DNA from 2 places in the Shewanella sp. 10N.286.51.B8 genome. Region 2 is predicted to be linked to the other one. Evidence: riboswitches for the same ligand, from Rfam matches in the RefSeq annotation. Region 2 holds a riboswitch; the other holds the start of a gene.
The links. Region 2 has a riboswitch for cobalamin ahead of AB4160_RS03085 (ABC transporter ATP-binding protein). Riboswitches for the same ligand answer to the same signal wherever they lie in the genome.
Positions count from the first base shown of each region.

Region 1: linked by a shared signal. The riboswitch ahead of AB4160_RS16470 (TonB-dependent receptor domain-containing protein) and the one ahead of AB4160_RS03085 (ABC transporter ATP-binding protein) in region 2 are both predicted to bind cobalamin.

Region 1 covers NZ_JBFRKG010000046.1:14,524-18,723, reverse strand. The annotation lists gene cobS (adenosylcobinamide-GDP ribazoletransferase) at 703-1,476, shown strand; cobalamin riboswitch at 2,383-2,549, shown strand; gene AB4160_RS16470 (TonB-dependent receptor domain-containing protein) at 2,668-4,200, shown strand, end outside.
Region 2 covers NZ_JBFRKG010000007.1:62,544-66,743, reverse strand. The annotation lists gene cobT (nicotinate-nucleotide--dimethylbenzimidazole phosphoribosyltransferase) at 1-3, opposite strand, end outside; gene AB4160_RS03090 (iron ABC transporter permease) at 28-1,170, opposite strand; gene AB4160_RS03085 (ABC transporter ATP-binding protein) at 1,167-2,063, opposite strand; cobalamin riboswitch at 2,172-2,344, opposite strand; gene AB4160_RS03080 (histidine phosphatase family protein) at 2,483-3,184, opposite strand; gene metH (methionine synthase) at 3,482-4,200, shown strand, end outside.

The DNA of each region.
Region 1 (4,200 bases), on a different contig from region 2:
TTTTTCAGTGTGCCAGCGACATCGATATTACGAATAACCGCTTGTGCTCTGTCACGAGTCAACAAAGAAACTTTAATATCAAAAGGAAAGCCTTTATCGCGTAACGATTTGGCTAAACAGATACGTGTGAAGTACACGTTATTAGGAGCTCTGCTAATGTGAAAGGCAGGTACATTGTCTGAGTCAATCCTCTCAGAAAGCCCCTCAAATGCCAGAAACAAAAAAAAGCCGTTGATAATCAACGGCTTTTCTCGTATTTAATATGGCGGAGAGATAGGGATTTGAACGCAAGGCTTCCTATTATATATAAAATGATGTGTTCAGCCGTGCCTGCTGTGGAGAACTTAGCTCAACCTGCTACGCTGGAAGCAATGGACGCTGTTAAAAAGTTCCAATTGAAATTTTATGTTGTTGACAGTATTCAATATTAGTTCACCTCAATTACATTGCAGTTGAAAGCTGTGAAAAAGCACAGTCTTTCTTCCTTAAAAAGAAACTTGTGATCTATTACTCATACCTAATTTGAGTTAATCACTATATTAAATATCCATTCAATCAAAAAAATTTAATGATATTGAAAAAGTGGTTACTCTCCCCCACTTTTGCCCTAACAAGTTCTCAGTAACATTATGCAAACCATAAATAGTAATCTTAAAATACTCTATCACTAACCCCACAAGATTAAAGAGAAAAAAACAAGTTATGAGTAACTTAGACATAAAAAAAAACAATATATTTAATGAAGTTCTTGCAGCCATTAGTTTTCTAACACGCTTTCCTTTTACAAATCACATGATGTTTCATGAAAAGACTGTGGCGGCTGCTAGTCGTTGGTTTTCATTGGTTGGTCTTTTTATAGGTTTTTTTGGCGCAGCTGTATACTTTGCACTTAGCTTAGTAGTTCCTCATTCCCTTGCGTGCGTTGTGACTTTGGTAATACTCATCCTTGCAACCGGTGCCTTTCATGAAGATGGCTTGGCCGATCTCGCTGATGGCTTTGGTGGAGGTTGGGATAAAAGCAGAAAGTTAGCAATAATGAAAGATAGCCAGATTGGCACCTATGGGGTACTTGCATTAATATCAACCTTTGCAATAAAACTGAGTAGCCTGCAGCTACTCAGTATGCAGCAAGTCATGCTCGCATTAATAACTGCACATGGTGCTAGCAGAGCTATCTCTGGCATGGTGCCATTCTTTCTTGAATATGCACGTATAGGGGAAAACAAAACACCACAAAAATCAAATACTATCAACTACAACACATTATTGATACTAACTGCATGTGGTTTCCCTGGATTGCTTTTACTGCCAAGCAGCTTAACTTTATTATTACTAGCAACTTGGTTGATAGCTTTTGTTTTATTACTCAAGTTAATGAAAAAACAAATAAATGGATATACAGGTGACACCCTTGGCGCAACGCAGCAAGTAATAGAGTTATTAACTTATATTTGCTTTGTTATTTGGACATATTAGTATATTAATACTTATTGAAACTAGTGATTGCAAATCAAAACCAGACAGGATTAGTGCACTTAACATGTTAAAGTAAAAAATATTAAGGTGATGGAAAACCCTTTAGTTTAAAAGTGATAAAACTTAATACTTTTATTTCAGCCAGTTGCTGATTAATTCATAGAGAGTCTTTATTTAAAAAATAAAAACACGTTCCTCAGCAGCTAACTTTCCTATCTAGTTTAAAAGTCTCACTGCTAACATTTGCATTCTAGCAATCACACTTAAGCGTAAACAACCTATAATGTATAAAATTACACATAGGTTCCGTGATGAAAATTTAGCCTCAAAAAAATGAGGTTAGATGCCTCTAACCTCATAATGCAGGGTTACCAAGTAAGAGTGATGAAGTTATTACTCAGTTTTACCATATACTTTGGGTGGAAGTATATATTAAAAAATATCAAAAAAGCCACAATATAAAAATATGACTTCAAATAACATTTATCTTGCAGAAAAAACGATATCAAAATAAGAATAAACCAAACAATTATGGTTACATTCAAATGTTGTGAATATTGTTTTAAACATCTCTATTACGATATGCGTAAAACAACTCTCACAACAAATAATAGCAATGCTTATTAATTTTTAATATGTTACTTTTAACAGTAATTTAAACATATTATAAAATTAATTTTCAACCTAAATCTTATTACAAGTAAAAATAGCTCATATTTAAAGCAAGAAAAACCGCCCCATAAAGTCTCACCACAAAAGTACTGTTAAAAGTCACACACTTTAGTCCATATAAATAAACCTGTGACCATTTTCACATTCCAACTACCAATAATTGATTATATTCCACCACATCATCGATGGGTAAAGTAACAGTTCACAACAATGAGTTGTGCGAACAAGCTTTATCACTATCAATACAATTAGGGTGTTAATTTTGGGAATGTGGTGAGACCCCACAGCTGTACCTGCAACTGTAAACAGAGCGAAATACTTTTTACCACTGACTTTATATCGGGAAGGTGTATTTCTAGATGCTGTGAGCCAGGAGACCGACCTAATTGTTCGATGTACTCAAGCGGGTTTCTTGAGACATAGAAAGATTGGATTTTTTCTATTCGCTACTAGTTACTCAATTATTAACAAGCAGCGCATCTCCCGCTATTTTAAACTCAGCATAACAAGGCAACAATAATGAGTTTTAAACTGCGTTTATCAGCTATCACATTAGCTATTTTTCAAACTTACAGTGTAAATGCTGCAGCACCTGCAGTCCCAGTGCATGAAACAATCGTGGTCACTGGAACACGTTTTGAGAGCACACCAGACTCACAACTTACGGTAATTAATACCATTGAACGTGAAGAAATTGATGTGCTTAATCCCAAATCAGTAGTTGATGTTCTAGAAGCATTACCAGGTTTAAGTGTGACTCGAAATGGTGGGGCTGGACAAACGGCTTCAGTGAGTATACGAGGCACCAGCTCAGGGCATTCATTGGTGCTTATTGATGGTTTAAGGGTTGGATCTGCCCCCCTAAACGCTGTCAATTTTGGCTCCCTTTCTCCACAAAATATTGAGCGGATAGAAGTCATAAAAGGCCCTAGAGCTTCTATTTGGGGCAGTGATGCTATTGGCGGTGTAATACAAATATTTACTCGCCAACTTAATGGTGGTGAATGGTTTGCCAGTACCGAGTTAGGTAGTAATAACTATCTACGAGGCACTGTAGGTGCGGGAGTGGCACATGGTGATGGTCAAAGTACTATCACAGTAAACAGTGAACGTTCAGATGGATATAATATCCATAATGGCGCTCCAGAAGAAGCTGATGATGATGGCTATGACCGCATAGGATTAACTGTAGCGGGTTTGCAAAATATCTCGGACCAATGGGATATTAACTGGAGTCTACAATATGACACTGGTAATAGCGAACACGATGATATTTACGCCAGTGGCGGCACTGACCAAGCTGATTTTGACAATTATTTGTGGAATGTTGGCACCCAATATCAGGGCGAGCAACTCACGAGTAAATTAAATATTGGTCAATCTCAAGATTCAAATGTCAATTTTCGCGGTGATAACCCGGATGTCGCGAGACAAAAATACGAAACAACTCGCGATCAAATAAATTGGACAAACCAATTTAAAGCATCTAATGAACTGACGGTTATCGGCGGAGTGGATTGGTATAACGAGTCCGTAAATGGGGATTATGCTATCAATGAACGAGAAGTTTGGGGAATTTATGCGCTGGCTCAATACCAATGGCATAACGTTCTATTTGAAGGGGCTGTTCGATATGATGACGTTGAAAATATCGACAATGAAACTTCTTATAATTTAAGTGCAGCCTATAACTTTTCTGATCAATGGCGCTTAACGGCAAGCACAGGCACAGGCTTTAAAGCACCTACTTTTAATGACTTATACTGGCCTGGAACAGGAAACCCAGATTTATCCTCCGAAACCTCTGAAAGCTATGAATTAACCCTTAATTATAGGGGCTCTGCTATTCAAGGTTATATCAGTTTATTCCAAAACGATATTAATAACCTCATTGCTTGGGCACCGATTGATGAAGATGGTTACATATGGAAACCTGCCAACATCAATGAAGCCAAGATAAAAGGCTTAGAGCTATCGTTAAATACCACGCTGTGGCAATTAGACCACCGGATTTCGTACACCTATTTAGATGCCAAAGACACTAAAAATGAT
Region 2 (4,200 bases):
CATCCCTTACTCTCCAAAACTGCAATCTCATCGACGATGACGTAATACAAAAAGAAAAAATACACTACCAATTGCGGCAGTGATAATACCTACCGGCAACTCTTGGTTGCCTAATAAACAACGGGCTAATACATCAATCCATACCATAAATATGCCGCCGACTAATGCCGTCATCATAATAGGTTGTTGCCCAGGATAGAGCAGCCGCACGGTATGAGGGATCATCAAGCCAACAAAGCCAATGCCGCCGCAACTTGCCACCAGCGTGGCGGTAATTAATGAACACAAAATAAGCATTGCTAAGCGAATTTTGGCGACGTTAACCCCTAAGGAGTGCGCCGTTTCATCCCCCGCTTGAATGGCTAATACCTGACGCTTAAAAGCTAAAATAATTAATATGCTGCAAACTACCACCACAGATGGGATAACCAGGCCTGCCCAGCTAGCTTTAGCAAAGCTGCCCAAACTCCAAAATAATACTGAAGCCGCCGCTTGAGGGCTTGAAAAATACAGTACCAAACTGGTTAGCGCGCCGAACATGAAAGAGGTGGCCACCCCAGACAATAGCATCCGCTCAACTTGGCTAGCACGACCAAAACCAGATAAACCTAATACCAACAGCACAGATAAACTCGAACCAATAAAAGCGCCAATTGGTAAACTAATGGATGACCAAGACCACCAGGCATCATTACTGAATAAGCCTGAACGTAAAATGGCATTGGCAAGATGACCAGAAGACTCTGCTAACCATTGCAGCACTAAGCCTTGGCTGCCAAAAAAGCTCAGCACTAATACCGCCCCAAATGACGCCCCAGAGCTAATACCAAATAAATAGGGATCCGCCAACGGGTTACGTGTCACCGTTTGCAATACACTGCCCGCAAGCGCCAAACCTGCGCCTGCCACAAAGGCTAAAATAATTCTTGGAAAACGCAGCTCAAACACAATCCGCTGCGTTAGTGAATCTGTTTCACCTGTACCTAATGCCAAATTAGCAAACAAGCTAACGACCTGTTCAAAACTGATATTAGCAGCGCCGAAACTTGCCGCGGCGATTGGAGTAACTAAGGTCACTATGGCAGTAACAAACAGCAGTAGCTTATGCTTAAAACTTAAACTCATCTGCTTTGCTAGCTTCACTGATTGTGTGGCATCAATGGCTGTCATTTATCGCCCTGCCCGTGGTTTGATTGGCCATGTTTTTGTTCAAAGCTTGGATATGCGTTTTGCTGCGAGCTTTGACAAGTGTTTTGATTAGCATTGTCATAATGACTTTGATAACCATAAAAGTAGGTAATTAACGGTTTACCGTGCTGTGGGTGACTTGATATTTGGCAGCAAACATCAAACACGTTCCCCAAAATGGTTTCTGTTAATACTTCATCAGGTAAACCTTGAGCGATGCACTTTCCTTGATCAAGTAACAGCAATCTATCGCACATTGCGCTGGCTAAATTAAGATCGTGAATAGAGGCAATCACGCTAATGCCAAGTTGCCTAACCAACTCAAGAATTTGGATTTGATAGCGAATATCTAAATGATTAGTCGGCTCATCAAGGATCAATAACTGCGGCTTTTGCACGATAGCCCGTGCAATTAATGCCCGCTGTTTTTCACCGCCAGATAACTGCTCATATTGCTGCAAGGCTTTGTGCTCAAGACCCACTTTAGCCAGTGCCTTGGCAATATCATCTGCATCTGCTTGGGTATTGGTTTCAAAAAGGCCTTTATGGGGCGTTAAGCCCATAGAAACCAGTTGATGGGTGGTCATATCAAAATAATGGGGTGACTCTTGCTGCACAACGGCAACCTTAGTGGCCAATTGTTTTTGAGAGAAACCATGAATATTGTCGCCAAATAAGGTGATCATGCCAGCATCAGGGGTGATATAGCGATACAAGCAGCGCAGTAAGCTGGATTTACCCGCACCGTTAGGGCCAATAAGCCCTAGCATTTCACCCCGTTGCAAGGCAAAACTGACTTGAGAAAGGATCTCATTGTCTGCAACTGACCAGCTTAGCTGATCAACTGTTAATGCCGCAGTTGTCAAGGTACTCACCCTGCGGTTATCCAAGAGGCATGTTTAGCCACATCTGGGGTTTTAATACTGATCACGATACAAACTCCGCCTGAGTTACCCGCTCAAGTTGTTGTTAGGTGCTGCTAATTCAGCAAGAAAAACTAAGCTAGGTATCTGACTTAATGGCATTCATTAATCACTTATCTTACAAGTGATGAGATGCTATTTTACAGTTGCGGGTACAGTTCGAGCTAAACAGCATTTAGGCTAGTTCTCGATTCCCTACTCATTTAGCGAACCGCTTGATACTGGTGTTGCTTAAAGCATTTCACACAAGCACTCAACTGCAGCTAAATTGACTTAATTTGAAATTTTATTGCACTTAATAAATGCGGCTTATATTGTACGGTATATCTGCCTAAGTGAAGTTAGTTTTTTCTGCTAATTTTAGGCTAAAACTAATTATTCCAGTTTAAACGATAGACGGGTTTAGTCGATTTATCATCAGCTTCAGGCCAAAACACATCAATGGTTACCGTCGCGGCATAATCTATATTCAGTTGTCCATATAGCCCTTTACAGCGCTCAAGCCCTAACACCAAAGCGATAATATGACGGATAACTCCACCGTGAGTCACTACCAGAGCAGTGGCTGATGCTGTTGCCTTAGCACTATTAGCCTCAGCAGTATGAGCTTCAGCCAAGTTGTAAGCTTGCAAGGTTATTTGCGCAAAAGCCTGCGCCACCCTTTGTTCAAATTCAGCCATGGGCTCAGCTTGGGGCGCGCCATGCTCCCAAGGGTTATCCCAATAGGCATCTAACGCTTTAGCGCTATGCTGATAAAGCTCTGCAAAGCTTTTTCCGTCCCACAAGCCAAAATCAATTTCCTGTAATTGAGACATTATCTCAACCTGTAAAGCTAAATCAGCACTCACTTGGTTTAACTGCTGCGCTAATTCAGCGGCAAACGCATGGCAGCGCACCAAAGGCGAACTGTATAGCTGCAGTGATGGCAAACAACCTAGTAGCCCTAGCTTAGCCGCACTCTGGTGCATGTTCGTTAGCCCCAAATCAGTTAGCGCCACATCGGTTTTACCCCGCAAAATACTGTCGCCTTCACATTGGCCATGGCGTAACAATAATATCTTAGCTTGCTTCATCTAAGGGGACTCCATCGGCCGTTTCAATTGGCTTATGTTTTTAGTGTGAGCAATGGGCTTGCTCTTACAATCTATTTAAACGTATTATGGACGTCTATACGTTTAAATGTCCAAACAAAATATTTTAAGATGAATTTTATTACAGGGGATTTCGCATTATTCTGCCCTATAAAAGCATAAATAAAGGTATGCTTATTTCATCTAAAACCGTTAACACAATCCACTAACTACTTAAGTTAGCGTGTTATTTAACGCTCGATTAAGTGATTAGCATAAAAGCAATTAAGGTAATACGTTATGGCGAAGTCGACTTCCTACAGTCAGGTACTTGAACAACTTACAAATACGCTAAAACAGCGCATAGTTATCCTCGATGGTGCCATGGGCACAATGATTCAAGACTACAAACTGGAAGAAGAAGACTACCGTGGTGAGCGTTTTAAAGACTGGCACTGTGACGTAAAAGGCAACAACGACATGTTGGTGCTAAGCCAACGCCAAATCATTAAAGATATCCACACTGAATACCTGTTAGCGGGTGCTGACATTATTGAAACCAATACCTTTAATGCCACCACGATTGCTATGGCCGATTACGACATGCAGTCGTTGTCAGCAGAAATTAACCTTGAAGGCGCCAAAGTTGCCCGTGAAGCCGCTGATGACGTTACTGCGCAAACGGGTATTAAACGCTATGTTGCAGGAGTGCTTGGGCCAACCAACCGCACTTGCTCTATCAGCCCAGATGTGAACGACCCCAGTTTTCGTAATATCAGCTTTGATGAGTTAGTCGAAGCCTATGTTGAATCAACCCGTGCATTAATTGATGGCGGCGCAGATATCATCATGGTCGAAACCATCTTTGATACCCTCAACGCCAAAGCCGCATTATTTGCCATCGAATTAGTGTTTGATCAAATTGGTGATCGTCTACCTGTGATGATTTCAGGCACCATTACTGATGCTTCAGGTCGTACCCTAACTGGGCAAACCACCGAAGGCTTTTACAACTCACT